DNA from 3 places in the Photobacterium nomapromontoriensis genome. Region 3 is predicted to be linked to each of the others. Evidence: riboswitches for the same ligand, from Rfam matches in the RefSeq annotation. Region 3 holds a riboswitch; each other region holds the start of a gene.
The links. Region 3 has a riboswitch for lysine ahead of lysC (lysine-sensitive aspartokinase 3). Riboswitches for the same ligand answer to the same signal wherever they lie in the genome.
Positions count from the first base shown of each region.

Region 1: linked by a shared signal. The riboswitch ahead of L4D12_RS00080 (Na+/H+ antiporter NhaC family protein) and the one ahead of lysC (lysine-sensitive aspartokinase 3) in region 3 are both predicted to bind lysine.
Region 2: linked by a shared signal. The riboswitch ahead of L4D12_RS12170 (Na+/H+ antiporter NhaC family protein) and the one ahead of lysC (lysine-sensitive aspartokinase 3) in region 3 are both predicted to bind lysine.

Region 1 covers NZ_JAKJSL010000001.1:14,988-21,164, reverse strand. The annotation lists gene L4D12_RS00090 (DUF4955 domain-containing protein) at 1-796, opposite strand, end outside; gene L4D12_RS00085 (aspartate/glutamate racemase family protein) at 879-1,571, opposite strand; lysine riboswitch at 1,812-1,989, shown strand; gene L4D12_RS00080 (Na+/H+ antiporter NhaC family protein) at 2,101-3,591, shown strand; gene L4D12_RS00075 (saccharopine dehydrogenase) at 3,607-4,674, shown strand; gene L4D12_RS00070 (IS1595 family transposase) at 4,757-5,701, opposite strand; gene L4D12_RS00065 (hypothetical protein) at 5,755-5,934, shown strand.
Region 2 covers NZ_JAKJSL010000028.1:102,553-108,729, reverse strand. The annotation lists gene L4D12_RS12180 (NRAMP family divalent metal transporter) at 1-997, shown strand, start outside; gene L4D12_RS12175 (Bax inhibitor-1 family protein) at 1,355-2,014, shown strand; gene L4D12_RS12170 (Na+/H+ antiporter NhaC family protein) at 2,113-3,696, opposite strand; lysine riboswitch at 3,780-3,952, opposite strand; gene L4D12_RS12165 (BCCT family transporter) at 4,143-6,065, shown strand.
Region 3 covers NZ_JAKJSL010000032.1:7,799-13,975, forward strand. The annotation lists gene metH (methionine synthase) at 1-1,139, shown strand, start outside; gene lysC (lysine-sensitive aspartokinase 3) at 1,216-2,595, opposite strand; lysine riboswitch at 2,711-2,902, opposite strand; gene L4D12_RS13760 (pyridoxal-phosphate-dependent aminotransferase family protein) at 3,146-4,264, shown strand; gene L4D12_RS13765 (PglL family O-oligosaccharyltransferase) at 4,323-6,095, opposite strand.

The DNA of each region.
Region 1 (6,177 bases), on a different contig from region 3:
CTTTACCGGTTTTTTTATTGATCTCAAATTTATAAGGAGAAATCGCATCGTCAATACGCTCTCGATGAGTGATGACACCACGGATCTCTGCGTAATCACCGGCTTTAAAGGCCGATGCATCTTTCACCGTTAAACTAAAGCGACTATCGCCGATAATATTTTGTGTCACATCAGTTTTAACTGTCGTATCAAAATGATCCTTATCTTGCCCTATCTGAATTATATAAGGTGTACTCCACATCTTCTTCGGCGTTTCAGGAAGAAGATGCGTCTTCATTAGCAATCGTGTTTTATCAGCGCCAGCACCACGTAATATAATATTATCTCCGATAATAGAAATAATTTGCTGCTGACGAATATGCGTCAGATTATTAGGATCGATGGAGTTCATATCCGATTTATCGTTAATAATAAAATCACCTTCTGGCACATAGAAAATAATCCCTTGACGACTTTTTTGTCGATATGAGTTCACAGCATTTGCCATTGCCTGAAATGCTTTCTTGTCGCTTAATCCATCATTCGCCACCGCACCATAATCAGTGACATTAAAAATTTTATAATCGGCATAACGAGAATAGTCAGGAAGCGGAACATCACCACGCTGATAACCAGCATATGAAAAGTTTGGTGGAATAAAGCCATCTTGCGCAACATAGTTAGGATCAACAAGATCACTCCCCTGACTACGGCTCGCAACATAATTCTCCCAATACAGGGATGTATTTTCAGCTGAAGCGATTATCGGTAATGATAAGCAACCAACCGCCATTACAATACTTCTATATTTCATCATCAATCCTTAGAACCACTAAGGCGCATTTTCTCCAATGCGCCTCAGTGCGATGCGATTAAAATTTATTGCCAATTAACTTTTTCTACTTCAGCGCTAACTCAACCGCTGCCTGTGCATGGATGGCGGTAGTATCAAACAGTGGGACATTGGTATGGGATTGCTGGATCAGCAGCGCGATCTCGGTACAGCCTAAAATCACTGCCTCAGCGCCGGATTGGTGCAATTTATCAATAATTTTCGCGTACGTTGATCGAGATTCATCACGTATTTCACCCCGGCATAGCTCTTGATAAATAATGTTATGCACGCTTTCCCTGTCATCACTGTCCGGCACGATCACTTCGATACCAAACTTGTCAGTTAGGCGGCCTTTATAAAAATCTTGCTCCATGGTAAAGCGCGTACCCAGCAGCCCGACTTTTTTAATACCGTGATCAATGAGATTTTGCGCAGTCGCATCCGCAATATGCAAAATAGGAATCGCTACCTTTGCTTCAATTTGCGGGGCCACTTTATGCATCGTGTTGGTACAAATCAGAATAAAATCCGCGCCACCGTTCTCTACCGCTTGTGCCGCATCAGCCAGAATCGTCGCCGTTTCATCCCATTTCCCTTGATGCTGTAGAGTCTCGATTTCATCAAAATCCACACTATACAGACAGATTTTGGCAGAATGTAACCCGCCTAAACGCTGTTTAACGCCTTCATTCAGCGCCTGATAATAGCTTAATGTCGATTCCCAGCTCATCCCACCTAGCATCCCAATCGTCTTCATCTCTCGTCCCTAATTCCTTGATTTATCAACTTCATTCAAGCTACCTCAAGATATTCAGCAGCGCGAGAGATATTTAGGCTTCACGCACAGTTTTTATGTCTGCAATATGCATCACAGACACCACCCCGATAACATAATTGAAATATTTACATGATCATCATCACAACTCGCCACTAATAATATTAATTTTAACCATTTGTGTGATTTATTCTTAGCCAAGCAGGATGCTATTTGATCTTCGCTACAAGTAGAGGCGCATTGCCTATCAGTCACTTAGTGGAGGTCGACAGCCGATGAAACTAGGTAAAAGGAGTCAATGCCGAAGTGGTACAGGGTGTCAGCCTGGCTACTGGGGTCGTTCTTAATAAGAACAACACTGTCATCTCAGACCTTGTCTGGATGGAGCGCTACAACACATTTTCATCGGAGTGGGTATAGCTACCCGCCCCTTTGCACTGTTTTGTCTGTCCGTGTCTCAATGTCTCTCTATTTGTCACTGTTTTGATCTATTTTTAGGAGATGTCGACGCATGGCTGATTACGGAATATTATCCATCGTACCCGCTTTACTTGCCCTAGTCCTCGCCTTTACAACACGTCACGTTGTACTGGCTCTAGGTGTTGCCGTTATTAGCGGCATGCTAATTTTGACCAAAGGACACCCCGCCGATACCGTACTGATGTTCTTATCTGACGGGCCCTTTGCTCAGTTGGCGAAAACCAGTAATGCACAAATTATTATTGTGATCACCATTATCTCGGGGTTTATCTACTTAGTTGAGCAAAGTGGTGGCATGGCGGCCTTTTCTACTGTCGCCACCCGCTTTATCTCCTCACCATGCAAAGCCCAGCTGGCGACGTGGGCGGCGGGGATCGGGGTATTTTTCACTGACTCAGGGAACTCATTGATCCTTGGCCCCATGTTTTCACCTATCTATGAAAAACTGAAATTAAGTAAAGAGAAACTGGCCTTTATTATCGATTCAACCTCCTCTCCAGTGTGTGTGTTAATCCCGATAATCAGTTGGGGCGTGTACTCACAAGGGTTGATAGAAAACGCTTATGACAATATGGGCACCCCCGTTGATGGCTTTGCCACCTTTCTGCAGGTGATCCCTTACCAACTCTATGCATTACTGGCGCTACTGAGTGTGCCCGTTTACGCCATCATGAAAAAAGACTGGGGACCAATGGCAGACGCTGAAGAACAGGCCAGCCAGCAACCATCAATCACAGCCACGACGAACACAGTCACTAACGCCCCCTCAATGTCACTGATTTTAGTCCCATTAGGGGTATTATTTGCCACCATCGTGGTGTTGTTTAGCTACAACTATTATCTGCATGGCACCATTAACGGGCCGATTATCCGAACAACACTCGGCACCAGCTACCTTATCGCCTCACTCACGGCCATTGTGTATTACGCGTATACCAAAACCATGACGGCCAACACCTCGTTCAATACGTTTATTTCCGGCATGCAGCGGATCATGCTTATTTTGATCATCTTGCTACTGGCATGGACCTTAGGGGATATTTGTAAATCATTAGGTACCGGGGAATATATCAGTCAAGTGATGGATGATCGGCTCCCCGTGTTTCTACTACCCGCCTTAATTTTCATTATTGGTAGCTTTATTTCTGTCGCAACGGGATCGTCATGGGGCACCTTTGCCATCCTGATCCCCATTGCCGTGCCCGTTGCCAGCGCATTAGGCGCGGATCCTCTCATTTGCATCGGTGCGGCATTGAGTGGCGGAATGTTAGGTGATCACTCCTCCCCAATTTCCGATACCACCATTTTGAGTTCAATGTCCACCGGGTGTGATCACGTTGCCCATGTGCGTACGCAATTCCCTTACGCCATTCTGACCGGGATCACTGCCAGCCTTGGCTTTATGGTGGCAGAAATAACCCGTAGCCCGTACACCATTGTGGCTGCGGCAATTTTACAGCTTGTGCTTATCGCCGTGATGATCCGTCGCCAAGCGGTGTTGAGCCCAGCACCTGTTTTGTAGTTATAAGGAATTAACATGAACAAGAATATTTTTTGGCTTCGCGATGAGGTAAAAGTGGGTGAACACCGTACACCACTTACACCTAACGGCGCAAAAGCGCTGATTGAAGCGGGTGCGCAGGTCATTGTTGAGCGCAGCACCACTCGGGTATTTACCGATCAAAACTATGCTGATATTGGCTGTCAGTTAGTAGACGGACACAGTTGGCCTAATGCACCAGAGCAGGCTTTTATACTGGGACTCAAAGAGTTAGCCGAAGATAGCTTCCCGCTGAAGCACCGCCACATCTATTTCGCTCACGCCTTTAAAGGGCAAGATGAAGCTGAGCAAATTCTGCAACGCTTCCAGTCGGGTTGCGGGGCGATTTTGGATCTGGAATTCCTCCAGGATGATAATGGCAAACGTGTGTGTGCATTTGGCTATTGGGCGGGTTATGTCGGCGCGGCAATTGGTTTATCCGGGTTTATTCATCACCTGAGCACCAATATGCCATATCCTGGGGTGACGAGTTTCCCTGACCGCTCTCATTACCTCACTCACTTGCGGGCACAAACAGCCACACTGCAAGCACAGCCTAAGGTTCTGATCATCGGACAATTTGGCCGCTGTGGACGTGGTGCGATGGATTTATTCTCCGACTTGGGGATCCAAGCCGATGGGTGGGATGTAGCAGAAACACAAGCCGGTGGCCCGTTCACCGCCATCAATGACTATGACATTTTAGTCAACTGTGCGTATTTAGCAGAAAACACGCCACCATTTGTCACCAAAGAGAGCTTGGGAACATCGCCGCAGTTAAGCATGGTGAGTGATGTCAGTTGCGATCCAAATAACCCTGACAACCCAATTCGTATCTACAGCCAGTGTACCAAGCTGTCGCATCCGGTTATCGAATCAGACGTAGAGGGTATATGGGTACAGGCTGTTGACCACTTGCCAACCGTACTGCCAAAAGAGAGCAGCGAAGACTTTGCCGAGCAGCTATTGCCGCACTTGTTATTACTAGCTAAAGGCGAAACAGAGCAAGGCGTCTGGGCAAGAGCACATAACTTCTATTCCACAGCATTAAACAGCTATTTCTAAACATTGCGGAGTGTCTATATTTACGGCCATTAACGCCACACTGTTGTCAGCCTAATAACAATATAGGCTTAGTCTCACCTGATTACCACCGAGCCTCAGCCAATTTGAGTAAGCGCTCAGGCATCGGTGCTGTTTGAATACTTGAGTGAATCAGGTTATCTATCATTTCTTCCAAATCAAATCTGCGATTGAACTTAAAGCAGAATTCAGCGAGATATCTCGGTAAATGCTTGTTGTTTATCGCATGGTAAGTTCCGTGCATTGAGTTTTTCACATTACTTATCATCGTGTTAACCCACTTGAAGTACGGTAATTCAACACAATCAGCACCACCGCCAGTGATAATGGCCAGATGGAACTCGTTTGCATCTTCAATGCCTCTGAAGCAAGCTAAACCATCTGATATGACAAGCGATTTTGGCCGTAAATGTGTTTTCGCCCATTGTGTTAACTCATGTTTCTGGAAGCCTTTAACAACAGAAAAGCGCATATGAATGGGATGACCTTCGTCGTTTAAAGACACTGCTGCTACAAATGGACGCTTGCCTTTCGCTTCTCGACCACGAGAACCTCGACGAACACCGCCCCAATAAACGTCATCAATCTGAATAAATCCTGTGAGTTGAGATTCGTCGTCACGCTCTTTCATTGCTTGCATTAACTTATGCTTCAACCGCCAGGCAGCATTATAAGAAACACCCAAATTACGAGATAACTCCAACGCGGAGATCCCGTTTTTCTCTTGTGTGATTAGATAAATGGCTAAAAACCAAGTCGTTAAGGGAAGTTTAGAGTTGGCAAAGAGAGTTCCAGACGTTAGTGATGCTTGATGTCGGCAGCGATTGCACTGATACAAGTCACGTGATTTTAACTGGCAATACTTATCGTGATGGCAATTAGGGCACTTGAACGCAGTAGGCCATCGCATATCAAACAAGTGCTTTTGGCACTGTTCTTCAGTACCATACAGCTTGATAAAGCGATGAATAGAAATACTTTTCTGAAATTGAACCATATTCTTAGGCATGATCTAATCCTCAAGTTTTCTTTAACTCAAAGTATAGCTCAGCTGGCTGATTAATGATGGTAATCAGGTGGGCCGTTGATTGTTGTTCGAGTTGTCATGATGTGCTTGATGGGCGGGTAATGTTTGAATGGCTGCCAGGGGAGAAGGAGCAGTACATGCTGAATGCGCTGAATGCGCTGCATGTGACGTTGATGCTGAGGGTGAGGATCGGGGTTATTCAAGTAGAAAGCTGAAATTATGAATGAGAATTAATTGTAAAAAATACCCTATATTTTTTACGCGTCATTATGTTCGACATATGTTTTCTATTCATTAGTGACTTATTTGTTAATATTAGTTTCAGAAATTTGATTGTGATTAATGGAGTCACTTCACAAACATACATTTGATGTTAAAAATACAAGTTAGTACCATGATTTTATTTCAATGTTATAGTTATGAATACTAAAGTTAGTGATGATAAGCAGGCTTTTGAC
Region 2 (6,177 bases), on a different contig from region 3:
TTCAGGTCTGCGTATTCAAGATATCGCTAATAAGATGGCGCCGGGGATGGGCTATTTTATCGGGATCTTGCTGGCGTTGGGTGCAGTGGCGTTCAACTTTGGTAATGTCAGTGGTTCAGCATTAGGTATCAATGTGCTTACCGGGGTTGATACGACCTGGGGTGCACTATTTACCGGAGTTGTTGGCAGTTTGCTGTTTGTGGTTCACAACGCTTCCAAGCGTATGGATCAGATGGCGCGCTATCTGGGTTTGTTCATGATTGTTCTTATCGCTTATGTGGCGATGACCAGCTTACCCCCTCTTGGTGAAACGCTGGTGGCAGCGGTAATGCCGACGGATATGGGCAGCCTGCTTCTACCAACCCTGACGATTGTTGGTGGCGCAGTAGGTGGTTACTACACGGGCGCTCAGCGTCTTGTCGATATCGGCCTGCAAGGTGAAGATAACGTAGGTGTAATCAAAAAAGCGGCGTGGGCAGGTATCTCTATTGCGGTCGTGATCCGTATCCTGCTGTTCTTGGCGGTGTTTGGGGTGATTGCAACTGGTGCTGTGTTGAATGGCTCCAACCCGGCAGCTGACGCCTTTCGTCACGGTGCGGGTGATGTAGGTTACTTCATCTTTGGCCTAGTATTGTTCGTTGCCTCTATCACGTCAGTAGTGGGTAACTCTTACATGGCTATCTCGCTGATCAAAACCTTGTTCCCAGTCGTAGCACGCAATGAGAAAGCATGGTGTGTCGGCTTTATCGTGCTGACCAGCCTGGGTACGGTATTCATGAACATGCCGATTCTGCTACTGATGCTGGCTGGTTTGGTGAACAGCATTATTCTGCCAATCGTACTGGGTATTGTATTGGCTGCAACCCGCCGTAAAGACATTGTCGGTGACTATAAGCATCCGATGTACTTGTCTGCGATTGGCGCACTGATTGTGGTGGTAATGGCGGCAGCAAGCTTCAGCAATATCGGTAACTTCATGAGTAAGTTTATCGGCTAATCGCAACACCTGATATAGCCTAAACACAAGAGTAAAAGCCGTCAACATGACGGCTTTTTGTGTTTTTGAATGGCTTGAGAGTATTTTATCCATGACACCCATATTTTTGTGATATTTTTGTGCTTTCCAGCCCTCTATCTTAGAGATTTCAAATGGGTGTCATGTTTGACTAGTGTTCTAACAAATAAACCAGATTCTCTTTAGCATGAATAAACCTGTTTCTTCGCTGAGGTAACTTGGGTATCTCTCGCAAATTGCCAATGTAGAGGATGATATTGGGAATAGAGTCATTATCTCCTTATTCTACGGTGGTAATATTTTGTCATATTTGCCGTTTTGTTAGGGAGAATACAAACAATGCTGGAATCAAATGTTTTTGATCGAACCGACTCTGACGAGCCAGAAATTAGTGCCAGACTGTATAACTTAACCATTGGCGCGGTGTTGTGCTGGGGGTTTGGGGTTAACTGGTGGATGGTATCAGCAATTTCGGTTGATACTGTACTTTCGGTATCACCGTGGGTGTTTTTTATCAGCTACTTTGCCAGCTGCCTATTTGGTGTTTATCTATTTAGCTCGTCTGATAGCCCCTTGATAAGTTTTGTTGGTTACAATTTTGTCGTGGTGCCGTTTGGTTTTGTTATCAATGTTGTTGTTTCCAACTATGACCCCGGCCTGGTGTTAGAGGCAATTAAAGTCACGGGCTTTGTTACCGGGTGTATGATGCTATTGGGAACCTTATTTCCAGCCTTTTTCAACCGTATCGCTGGCACTTTATGTATTTCATTATTAATGGTGCTATTGATTGAACTGTTCCAGATTTTTGTTTTGGGTATTCATCAAGCATGGATTGACTGGGTTATTGTGTTCATCTTCTGTGGTTACATTGGCTACGATTGGGGGCGGGCAAATCAGATCCCGAAAACATTCGATAACGCGGTAGACAGTGCCGCTGCGTTGTATATGGATATTATCAATTTATTCCTGCGGATCTTACGCATGATGGGGCGTAAGTAGGATCTAATACGGGTCTTTCGCAAAATGAAACGCTAGAGACACATCAAGCACCCAATGGGTGCTTGATGTGTTTTGGAGCGAAGGTTTTTACTGGAGCGTTATTTTGCTTCAGCCATGTCCATAATTGGTTGGTTCTTACGCATTGCAAACATGCAGAATCCGATAAACCATACGCCGCTGACAGCAAGGCCCGCCCATGCAGAGTGGGTGTAACCAATTGCGATATAGCCAAGTAGTGCACCAAAGGCAACAGATACCGCATAAGGTAGCTGAGTCAGTACGTGATCCATATGGTGACAACCTGCGCCTGTCGCAGACAAAATACTGGTACTTGAGATTGGTGAACTGTGGTCACCAAATACCGCACCTGCCAGTACAGCAGATAGCATAGGTAGTAACATGCTGATATCACTAGCTGCAGCAATGTCGCCTGCTAGCGGTAGCATGATGCCGAAGGTGCCCCAGCTTGTGCCAGTTGCAAATGCCATTGCACAAGACAGAACGAAGATAACAGCAGGCAGCATTTCAATTGGGATGTTGCCATTTGCCATCGAAGCCAGGTACATACCGGTTTCCATGTCACGTACCACACCACCGATAGTCCAGGCAAAGAACAGAATCACGATAGCAGGCAGCATCGCGCTGATCCCTTGGGGTGCGGCTTTAAGCCAGGTTTTAGCACTGAGTTTCAAGCGTAGTGCGAGTGCAATAGAAACGACTAAGCTACAGATTGCACCATATACCAATGATGAACCGACGTTAGTGTTTTCGAATGAGCCAATAACGCTGAACTCAAGGCCTTTCGCAGCCAGTACAGTTGCACCTGATTCGATCATGAAATAGACCGTCGCTGCAGTTAGCGTCAGGATAGGGAGTACCATATCAATCATGCTACCGTTGCTGCCTTCAGGTGTTTCGATATCAAGACCCGTTGGACGGCCACGAGACTCATCCCATAGTTTACCTTCCAGCGCCCACTCTTCGTGCTTACGCATTGGGCCAATATCAAGTTGGAATGCAATGACACATAGCACCATAACCAGCGTAAATACCGCATATAGGTTCATCGGTACCATCTCGACGAACGCAGCGATTGGGCTCTGGTCTGTCACGTTATGTGCCACCATGATCCCGCCAATCAGGGCGATGATATAAGCTCCCCAAGACGAAATAGGCATGAGTACACAAACTGGTGCTGCTGTTGAGTCCAACAAATACGCCAGTTTAGCGCGAGAAATTTGGAAACGGTCGGTAACTGGGCGACAAATAGCACCTACAGACAGGCTATGGAAAAAGTCGTCGATAAAAAAGATGAATACCATCAAACCTGTTAGCGATTTAGCACTGCGTCGATCTTTGCAGCGTACGGCTGCCCAGTCGGCAAAGGCTTGTGTCGCGCCAGAGGCACTCATCAGGCTGATCAATGCGCCTAGCAATAACATGAAAATGATCATATTAACGTTATCGCTGTTCAGGCTGCCGTTAGACCATACAATGCTAAGGACTTTCTCTGAAAGGTATTTTAGTGCGCCAACAGGTGAATAATCGGTCAGCATAAAGGCACCGGAAACGATACCTGCACCTAGTGATAATAGGACACGACGTGTTGTAACAGCGAGGATAACCGCTAACACTGGCGGGAGAATTGACCAAGCGGAATCTGAATAATGGATGAGGTTCATGATCTCTGTACACCTACAAAATAAGGTGGAGATCTACCGAAAAGAGGTGTAACGAAGACGTACAAAAGTGATGACTTGTTACCCCTTCAGGTAGCGCTCCATAGGAAAAAAACTATGGCAGTCTTACGCCTATTCGACGTAAGCCCAGCGACTGAGTGTGATAACAACAGTCACTTCGGCGCTGACTCCTTTCTCCGGCATCATCGGTATCATCCTCCGCACGGGTACTTATAGGCAGCGCGCCTCTACTGATTAAGGGTTTGCGTTAGCTATCTTATCAATAACCGACCACAGAGCAAGTGTTAAATCACAAAAAAGATAGATATTTGGCAACAATCTATTGTTCTTATCGTTACGATTAGGTTATTGGTTTGTGTGTCTGGTGTTTATGAATGATTATCGACTTATCTATGCATGGAATTTTCATTTGCTAAGGAGTTAGCATGATTAAAAAACACTTTGAATTGATCGACAAGCCGACCTTTTTTGGGGCGTTAGGGTTGTTGTTCTCCGTGATAATCCCCCTATTGTTGTTTCCAGCCCAAGGTGCAGAGTGGATTGCGATAGCCAAAACATTCATGACTGATAAACTCGGTTTCCTTTATTTGGCACTCGGCCTCGCTGCTTTCTTCTTTATGATTTATATCATTTTTTCAGATATAGGCCAGATTAAATTAGGTGATGCTGACGAAAAGCCGGAATTTAAAACCGCCTCTTGGGCGGCGATGCTGTTCTGTGGTGGTATCGGTGCCAGTATCCTGTATTGGGGGACTATTGAATGGGCATATTATTATCAGAGCCCCCCTTTCCAGTTAGAACCAGGCAGTGAGGAAGCGGTGCGTTGGGCGGCGACGTACGGTATTTTCCACTGGGGGCCGGTTGCATGGTCAATTTATCTGATCCCAGCCATTCCTATCGCCTATTTCTTCTATGTGCGTAAACAGCCAGTATTGAAAGTTTCTGCTGCGTTAATGCCTGTTATTGGTGAGGCGCGTAGCCATGGTAAATGGGGTAAGGTCATTGATATTTTGTTTATCTTTGGTCTGCTCGGTGGCGCGGCGACTACGCTGGGCTTGGCGGCACCGTTGATCAATGAGGGGATCAGCTATTTATTTGGGATCCCATCAACAACAACGACTCAGATTGGCGTGTTACTACTTTGTACGGCTTTATTTGCGTATTCATCTTATAAAGGGATGGATGAAGGCATTAAAGTGCTCAGTAATATTAACTTCTGGGGCGCGCTGGCACTGTTGGCCTTTGTTTTGGTGGCGGGGCCAACCTTGTTTATGCTGGAAACCGGACTCGATTCTATCGGTCGTATGTTGTCGAATTTCTTCATTATGGCAACATGGGCAGAACCGTTCGGTGGTTACGGCACGTTTGAAGATACTCACTTCCCGCAAGACTGGACCATTTTCTATTGGGCATGGTGGCTCGTGTTTGCACCAAGCATGGGCTTGTTCGTGGCGCGTATCTCACGCGGTCGGACGATTAAGCAAATGGTGTCAGGGTCGATCTTCTTCGGTTCACTAGGCTGCGCACTGTACTTCATGATTTTAGGTAATTTTGGCTTATCGCTACAGTTATCAGGTCAGTTGGATGTTATTGGCATTCTTAATAGTGAAGGTCCAACGCGAGCTATTTTCTCGATTCTTGAACAGTTGCCGATGAGTACCATGGTCATCGCGGTGTTTACTCTCTTGTGTATTATTTTCACCGCCACTACGTTTGACTCGATCTCGTTTATTCTGGCTTCTGTGGTACAGAATAACGTCACGGAAGATCCGTTGCGTTGGAACCGTCTGTTCTGGGCATTCACCTTGTCATTGATGCCATCTATTTTGATGTTCATGGGAGGGCTGGCAACCTTGCAAACCGCCGCCATTGTTGGTGGCCTTCCGTTACTTGTGATTGCCGTGATGTTGATGATTTCTGGTGTGAAAGCGGCAACACTCGATTTGGCCCATCAGGAAGGCTATATCGATCCGGTGATCAATATTGAAGAATTTCCGGATGTCGACCCATGGTCGAAAGAAGGCATGGCGATGGCACAATTTGAGCGCTTGAAAGATGAGGCAGTTGCAGCCGCGGAAGAAGAGCGTGAAAAACTGAACGCCATCTGGGATCTGAAGAAAGCAATCCGTGCCACTGCGTTGTCAAAAGGCGAGTCAGGGATGGAGTTGGGCGATGCACCGCAAGAGCAACTGGACGAAATCAGACGTCTGACTGATGAAGCTATGGCAGCCAAAGAACATAAGCTGCAAGCCTCTGAGCAAGCTCAGGAAGCACGTAAAGTATTCGATGATCTGATGCGTACCCGCCTAGAGCAAGAAGCGGCAGATGCGCAAGCAGAAGCGAAAGCGTAAAGCCATTTAATTCAATGATGTTAGTTGAATCGGAGAGCCGTCCTAACAGGGCGGCTTTTTTGACGACAGCGTTAAATAGACGTAGTCTCGGTCACACGGTGGTTGTGGCAAA
Region 3 (6,177 bases):
TTGAACAAAACTACCATCAGCCAGTGGTGTATGTGAACAACGCTTCTCGTGCAGTTGGCGTATGTTCATCGCTGTTGTCTGAAAATCTCAAGCCTGCCTTTGTCGAAAAGCTGCAGGCTGATTATGATGTGGTACGTGAGCAGCATGCTCGTAAACGCCCTCGATCTAAGCCCGTAAAATTGGAAGCGGCTCGCGTCAATAAGGTTGATATTGACTGGGAGAGTTATACACCGCCGGTACCTGCTAAACCGGGTATACATGAATTTAATGACGTTGATGTCGCGACCCTGCGCAGTTATATCGACTGGACTCCCTTTTTCATGACTTGGTCATTGATGGGGAAATACCCTGCTATCTTTGATCACGAAGAGGTTGGAGAGGAAGCGAAGCGTTTATTTGATGATGCGAATTCGTTACTGGATAGAGTGGAAAGCGAGGGCTTATTACAAGCGAAGGGGATATGTGCATTATTTCCAGCCAACAGTGTCGGTGATGACATTGAAGTGTATACCGATGAGTCGCGTACAGTTGTGGCAGAAGTGCTTTATCACTTACGTCAGCAGACTGAGAAGCCAAAAGGTTTCAATTACTGCTTATCGGACTATATCGCCCCGAAAGTAAGTGGTAAGTCTGATTGGGTCGGGGCATTTGCCGTGACGGGAGGTATCGGCGAGCGAGCGCTGGCCGATGCTTATAAAGCGGCGGGCGATGACTATAATGCGATCATGATCCAAGCGGTGGCTGATCGTCTGGCTGAAGCTTTTGCAGAGTACTTACATAAAATTGTACGGAAAGAAATTTGGGGATATTCGTTACATGAAGACCTGTCCAATGAGGATTTGATCCGTGAAAATTATCAAGGGATCCGCCCTGCTCCCGGTTATCCTGCATGTCCAGAACATACAGAGAAAGGCACATTGTGGGAGCTTTTAGGCGTGGAAGAGGCGATAGGCATGTCGCTGACATCCAGCTATGCCATGTGGCCGGGTGCGTCGGTATCGGGGTGGTATTTTTCTCATCCGGACTCGCGTTATTTTGCTATCGCACAGATCCAAGAAGATCAGAGAGATAGCTATGCAGATCGTAAAGGATGGAACACGATTGAGGCCGAAAAATGGCTGGGGCCTAATTTGCATTAGGCGTGGCTGTTCTTTCGAGAATTGACTGACACAAGAAAGGCGCTCATTGAGCGCCTTTCTTGTGTCTGAGCGAGGATTACTCGAACAGAGCCTGATGCAGTGTTTTTACTACGTCTCGTGACTCCTGAGTACTGACCAAGAAGCAGAGGTTATGGGTGCTGGCACCAAAGCAAATCATGCGAGGACTGTATTGGTCGAGTGTACCAAATACCTGAGTTGCTGCTCCGGGGGCTTCACCTAGCTTATTGCCAATCAGGGCGACAAGACATAAGTTATGCTCAACCTCGACTCGGCATAGCTCACTTAGCGCTGCTGTTGCGGCTGCTGGCAGATTGGGTGCACCGCCACCGGTATCAGTTTGATCCAGAGTTAGCGATATACTGACTTCTGATGTGGTGATCAGATCGACAGAAACTTTGTGCTCAGCCAGGATCCGAAAGACTTCAGATAGAAAACCGTAAGCATGGAACATCTTCAGGCTAGTGAGGGTTACCATGGTCTGGTTGCAACGTAAAGCCAGCGCACGAAACTTCGGTGGCTCCGTTACATGCTGGCGGATCCATGTGCCGCCTTGATCGGGTGCTTTCGAGGATCCGATAAAAACTGGGATCTGCTGACGAACCGCTGGAAGCAGCGTTGATGGATGCAGAATTTTTGCCCCAAAGTTAGCCATTTCCGATGCTTCACTAAAACTGATTTCACTAATTGGCTTTGCATTGGCAGTAATGCGTGGGTCGGTACTGTACATACCCGGTACGTCAGTCCAGATTTCCAGCGTATTTGCACAGATTGCTTCTGCGATAAGTGCTGCACTGTAGTCACTGCCGCCACGACCAAGTGTGGTGGTTTTTCCTTTGTCATCAGAACCAATAAAGCCCTGAGAAACAATGATCTTATCTGTCAGCAGTGGCTGGAGATGCTGCTCTGCAAGCTGACGGATGGTATTAATATCTGGTACGGCTTTACCATATTGGTTATCGGTACGCATGACATGACGAATGTCAAAACGTTGGGCTGGTGCCCCCATTTCATTCAGGATCTGAGTGAAAAGGAATGTTGACAGCAGTTCTCCATGAGCAACCAATTGATCGGTAAACTGGACGGACGGAGATGTCGCCGTGTGTTCCGATAGCGTTGCGATATTATCAAGAAGTTGATAGATCTCTGTTGATACGCATTCCGGTTGCGTTAAATCATCGAGAATCGATTGATGGATTGTACGAAGTTGTTGTAGCCGTTGTGAGCGCTGCTCGATATCGGCAATTCCATTTGCTAATTCAACTAGCAGGTTGGTTACACCGGAACACGCACTGATCAATACAACCTTAGCTGATGGGTTGTTTTTAATGATTTCGGCGCTTCGGCTCATGGCGGCATGATCGGCTACACTGGTGCCGCCAAATTTCGCTACAGTGATCGGCGGAGGAACCGCAGAATTATTGTCAATAAAGCTCACAACGAGTCTCCCAAAATGAATAAATTAAACGTTCTCATACATAGGGGGGTGACTCGGGATCAAGATCCCGACATAAGTGTCAGGAGAGCAAAGCGGTAAGATCTTGGAAGATACAACAACCAGAAGCTCCCCACCTTTCCCTCACCATTGTCTCGGGAAAGATGACAGCTAGAAGGATTCAACCTTCTAAGCCGATATAACATGCCCCCTGTCATGTCATATCTCGGCGTTACTCCCCCTCTCCAGATTGCTTTGGGGTGGGGCCCCGCAATCCTAGATACCTGGGTAACGCTCCTCTTCTGTTTTCACCTGAAAATAACGCGCATCAGGATGAACAAAAAATGTGCTTTATTGAAGCGGATCTGTGGCCAGTTTGTCAATCATAAGATGACATGATTTGCTCAAAATTAGCCGAAAAATGCACCAGTCATGATTCAAGAGTGGGTAAGCTATCGAAATACGCACAATCGTGATAGAGCTGATATAGTCATTAAGTACCCTTGTTATCGAAACTGATGATAACCACTCTTACTTTCAGGGAGGAATAATAATGAAAATTGGTCGTTTTTACCCACCTCAACGCACCCTTATGGGCCCCGGTCCTTCGGATATTTATCCGTCAGTCTTGCAAGCATTAAGCCGCCCGACGATTGGCCATTTAGACCCATTGTTTATTGGCATGATGGATGAGTTGAAGCAGCTACTTCAATATGCATTTCAGACTCAGAATACTTTTACGATTGCGGTTTCAGCGCCAGGCAGTGCCGGGATGGAAGCATGTTTTGTCAATCTGGTTGAGCCGGGAGACAAAATCATCGTGTGTCGAAATGGCGTGTTTGGCGAGCGGATGCGGGAGAATGTCGAGCGTTGTGGCGGCATTGCGGTGATGGTTGACAATACGTGGGGAGAGCCCGTTGATCCCGCACTTGTCCGTCAGGCATTAACCAGCCATCCGGATGCGAAAATTGTGGCGTTTGTTCATGCCGAAACGTCAACGGGGGCCTTGAGTGATGCCCAAGCGATAGCTAAATTGGCTCGCGAGCATGGCTGCCTGACTATTGTTGATGCTGTTACCTCTCTGGGTGGTGTACCTCTGCTGGTGGATGAATGGCAGCTGGATGCGGTCTATTCAGGGAGCCAGAAGTGCCTTTCCTGCGTACCGGGCTTATCACCGTTGACATTTTCACCGCGTGCGATTGAAAAGATCCAGCAGCGTCAGATACCGGTTCAGAGCTGGTTTTTAGATCAGAGTTTGGTCTTAGGATATTGGAGCGGAGAGGGCAAGCGAAGCTATCACCATACCGCCCCAGTAAACAGCTTGTATGCGCTGCATGAAGCCTTGGTATTACTGCAGCATGAAGGTTTGGAACAGGCATGGCAACGCCATCGTGATATACATCAAGAGTTACGCGAAGGTTTAGAGCAACTCGGGATTGAGTTTGTTGTTGAGGAGTCCTCTCGTCTGCCGCAACTCAATGCCGTTTATATTCCGCAAGGGATCGATGATGCACAAGTACGGAAGATTCTACTTGAACGCTATAACCTGGAAATTGGTGCCGGTCTGGGGGCTTTGGCCGGTAAAGCATGGCGCATTGGCTTGATGGGATATGCGGCCCGCAGTGAGAATGTTGCGCTCTGTCTACGTGCGCTGGAAACAACATTGAAATGATGCGGTTGCAGACTTGAAAAAACGGCTACTTCGGTAGCCGTTTTGTTAGGTGGGGTGGTTACTGACTAGCGTCAGTCGCACTCATTGGCTTAGCCATTACTTTACTGGCAGAAGAGTGGGGTTGCTGGTTGAACTCGCCGCTTGGGAACAGATACCGCGCTTCCTGCCGAATTTGTTCAGCCACCCCATCCTTGCCGAGGTATTGATAGGCGGTGATCAGGTTCTGGTACAGTGCTGGGCGCGGCCATAGTTTGGCTTTGTGCTGAGCCCAAGTGATGTATTCCTGAATTAATTGCGGATTATCCGTGCTAGCACCAAGCTGAAGCTGAGTCAGGTGGAGATCCCATTCAAAACGATTCTGCCATGCCCAGGGATTATTGACCCGCAAAAGGTAGTTGATATTGACAGGTTGGGTCGTCTCGTACTTCGTGAGCAGATATCCCGAATAGAGAGTGGTTGCCATATAACCGGTTACCGTTAGTGGCAGCATTAGCGCCAGTATCCGGATAGAGAGAATGTAGTTCATTTTGAGCCGGTAGTATTTGGCGGTCAGGTTATCGACCCAATAGATCAGGATAATGAAAATCAGCCAATGGACCAGCGAGTGATAAAACGGGTATTCGAGCTGAGTATGCAAGGTCAGCGGAAAGAATAATCCCACCAAGGCAAGTTGAGTGCCTGATTTTGCTTTTTTGACTTTAAGGAAAACGGCAGCAGCAGCAATGAGTAGCGCTACCAATGGGACAATACCCCCTTCCGCAGCCCAGTAGGCTAGTTCATTATGCGGATGATCCAGTGCGGCCATTCCAGCTGGTCGGTTGGGCTCGTTGTGATGCCATTGTGCCGTTTGGGTGATATAACCAGCTTCAAATCGGCCATAGCCATAGCCCGTGAGTGGTTTATTCAGGAACATGTCGATAGCTTGAGGGATATGCATCGCTCTAGCACTGACCAAGCTTAAGCGATTTTCCCCCCCTTGCGGTGTCCAGTGGAGGTTTGAGATGAGTCCCCAAGACACACTCAGGCTGAGAGCGACCATCAGCAACCACATTCGCCATTGGGCTTTGGCAGCAAATCGGTACAAGTAGGGGATCATCATCAATGTACCTACCGCCGCAGCTAACCACCCAGTGCGTGAGCTCAGGACCACCAGAATAGGGATGGTAATAACGGGCGTGGCGATCAGAAACAGTTGCTGCCACGACCATTTACCGCGGTACATCGGGATCCTTGCCAGCAGATAAGCAGACAACAGTAGTCCGGTGGCCAAAAAGGAGGCCATTACGTTGGGTTGCTGGAAAATCCCGTATGGCCGATTTTCAACCGTGTTATAGCCAATAGGGTTTCCCGGTTCGAGTAGCAGGAACTGGCCCCAGCCAAATATTGCCTCAATCCAGACGGCACCGATAATCAGCCAGAGGAGCCGCTGTCGTTGTTTCTGATGAAAGGCAAATTGCTGAAGGGCAATGAAGAAAAGCAATCCGGCCCATAAGCCAGCAAGGCGAGGCAGGGTCGCGGCAACGGCTGCATCGTCATAAATAATCGGCAGTGTGAGTAATATGCAGCAAATGAACAGCACCACTGTCAGGCGAGTATAACGCCAGACTCGTTGACGGCAGATCTCCAGCAGACCAAAAGCAATGGCGAAGCTGAAGGGGATCCAGCTCATGGCATTAAACGACAGCTCCAACCCCGCGCCGCCAGGATTATGCTGAAAATAATGCATGGCCAGTAAGAACAGGATACCGAGTGAAATCAGAAAGGGTTTCACCAGCGGTTTGCTGATCCCTTTCTCGGCCAGATTGGTGCCTTTTACGTATAACACGGTCATAGTCGTTCCGTTTGATATAAGCTGAATATCAATGTCTTAAGCAAACAAAACCGGGCCTGATAGCGGCCCGGTTGATGATGTT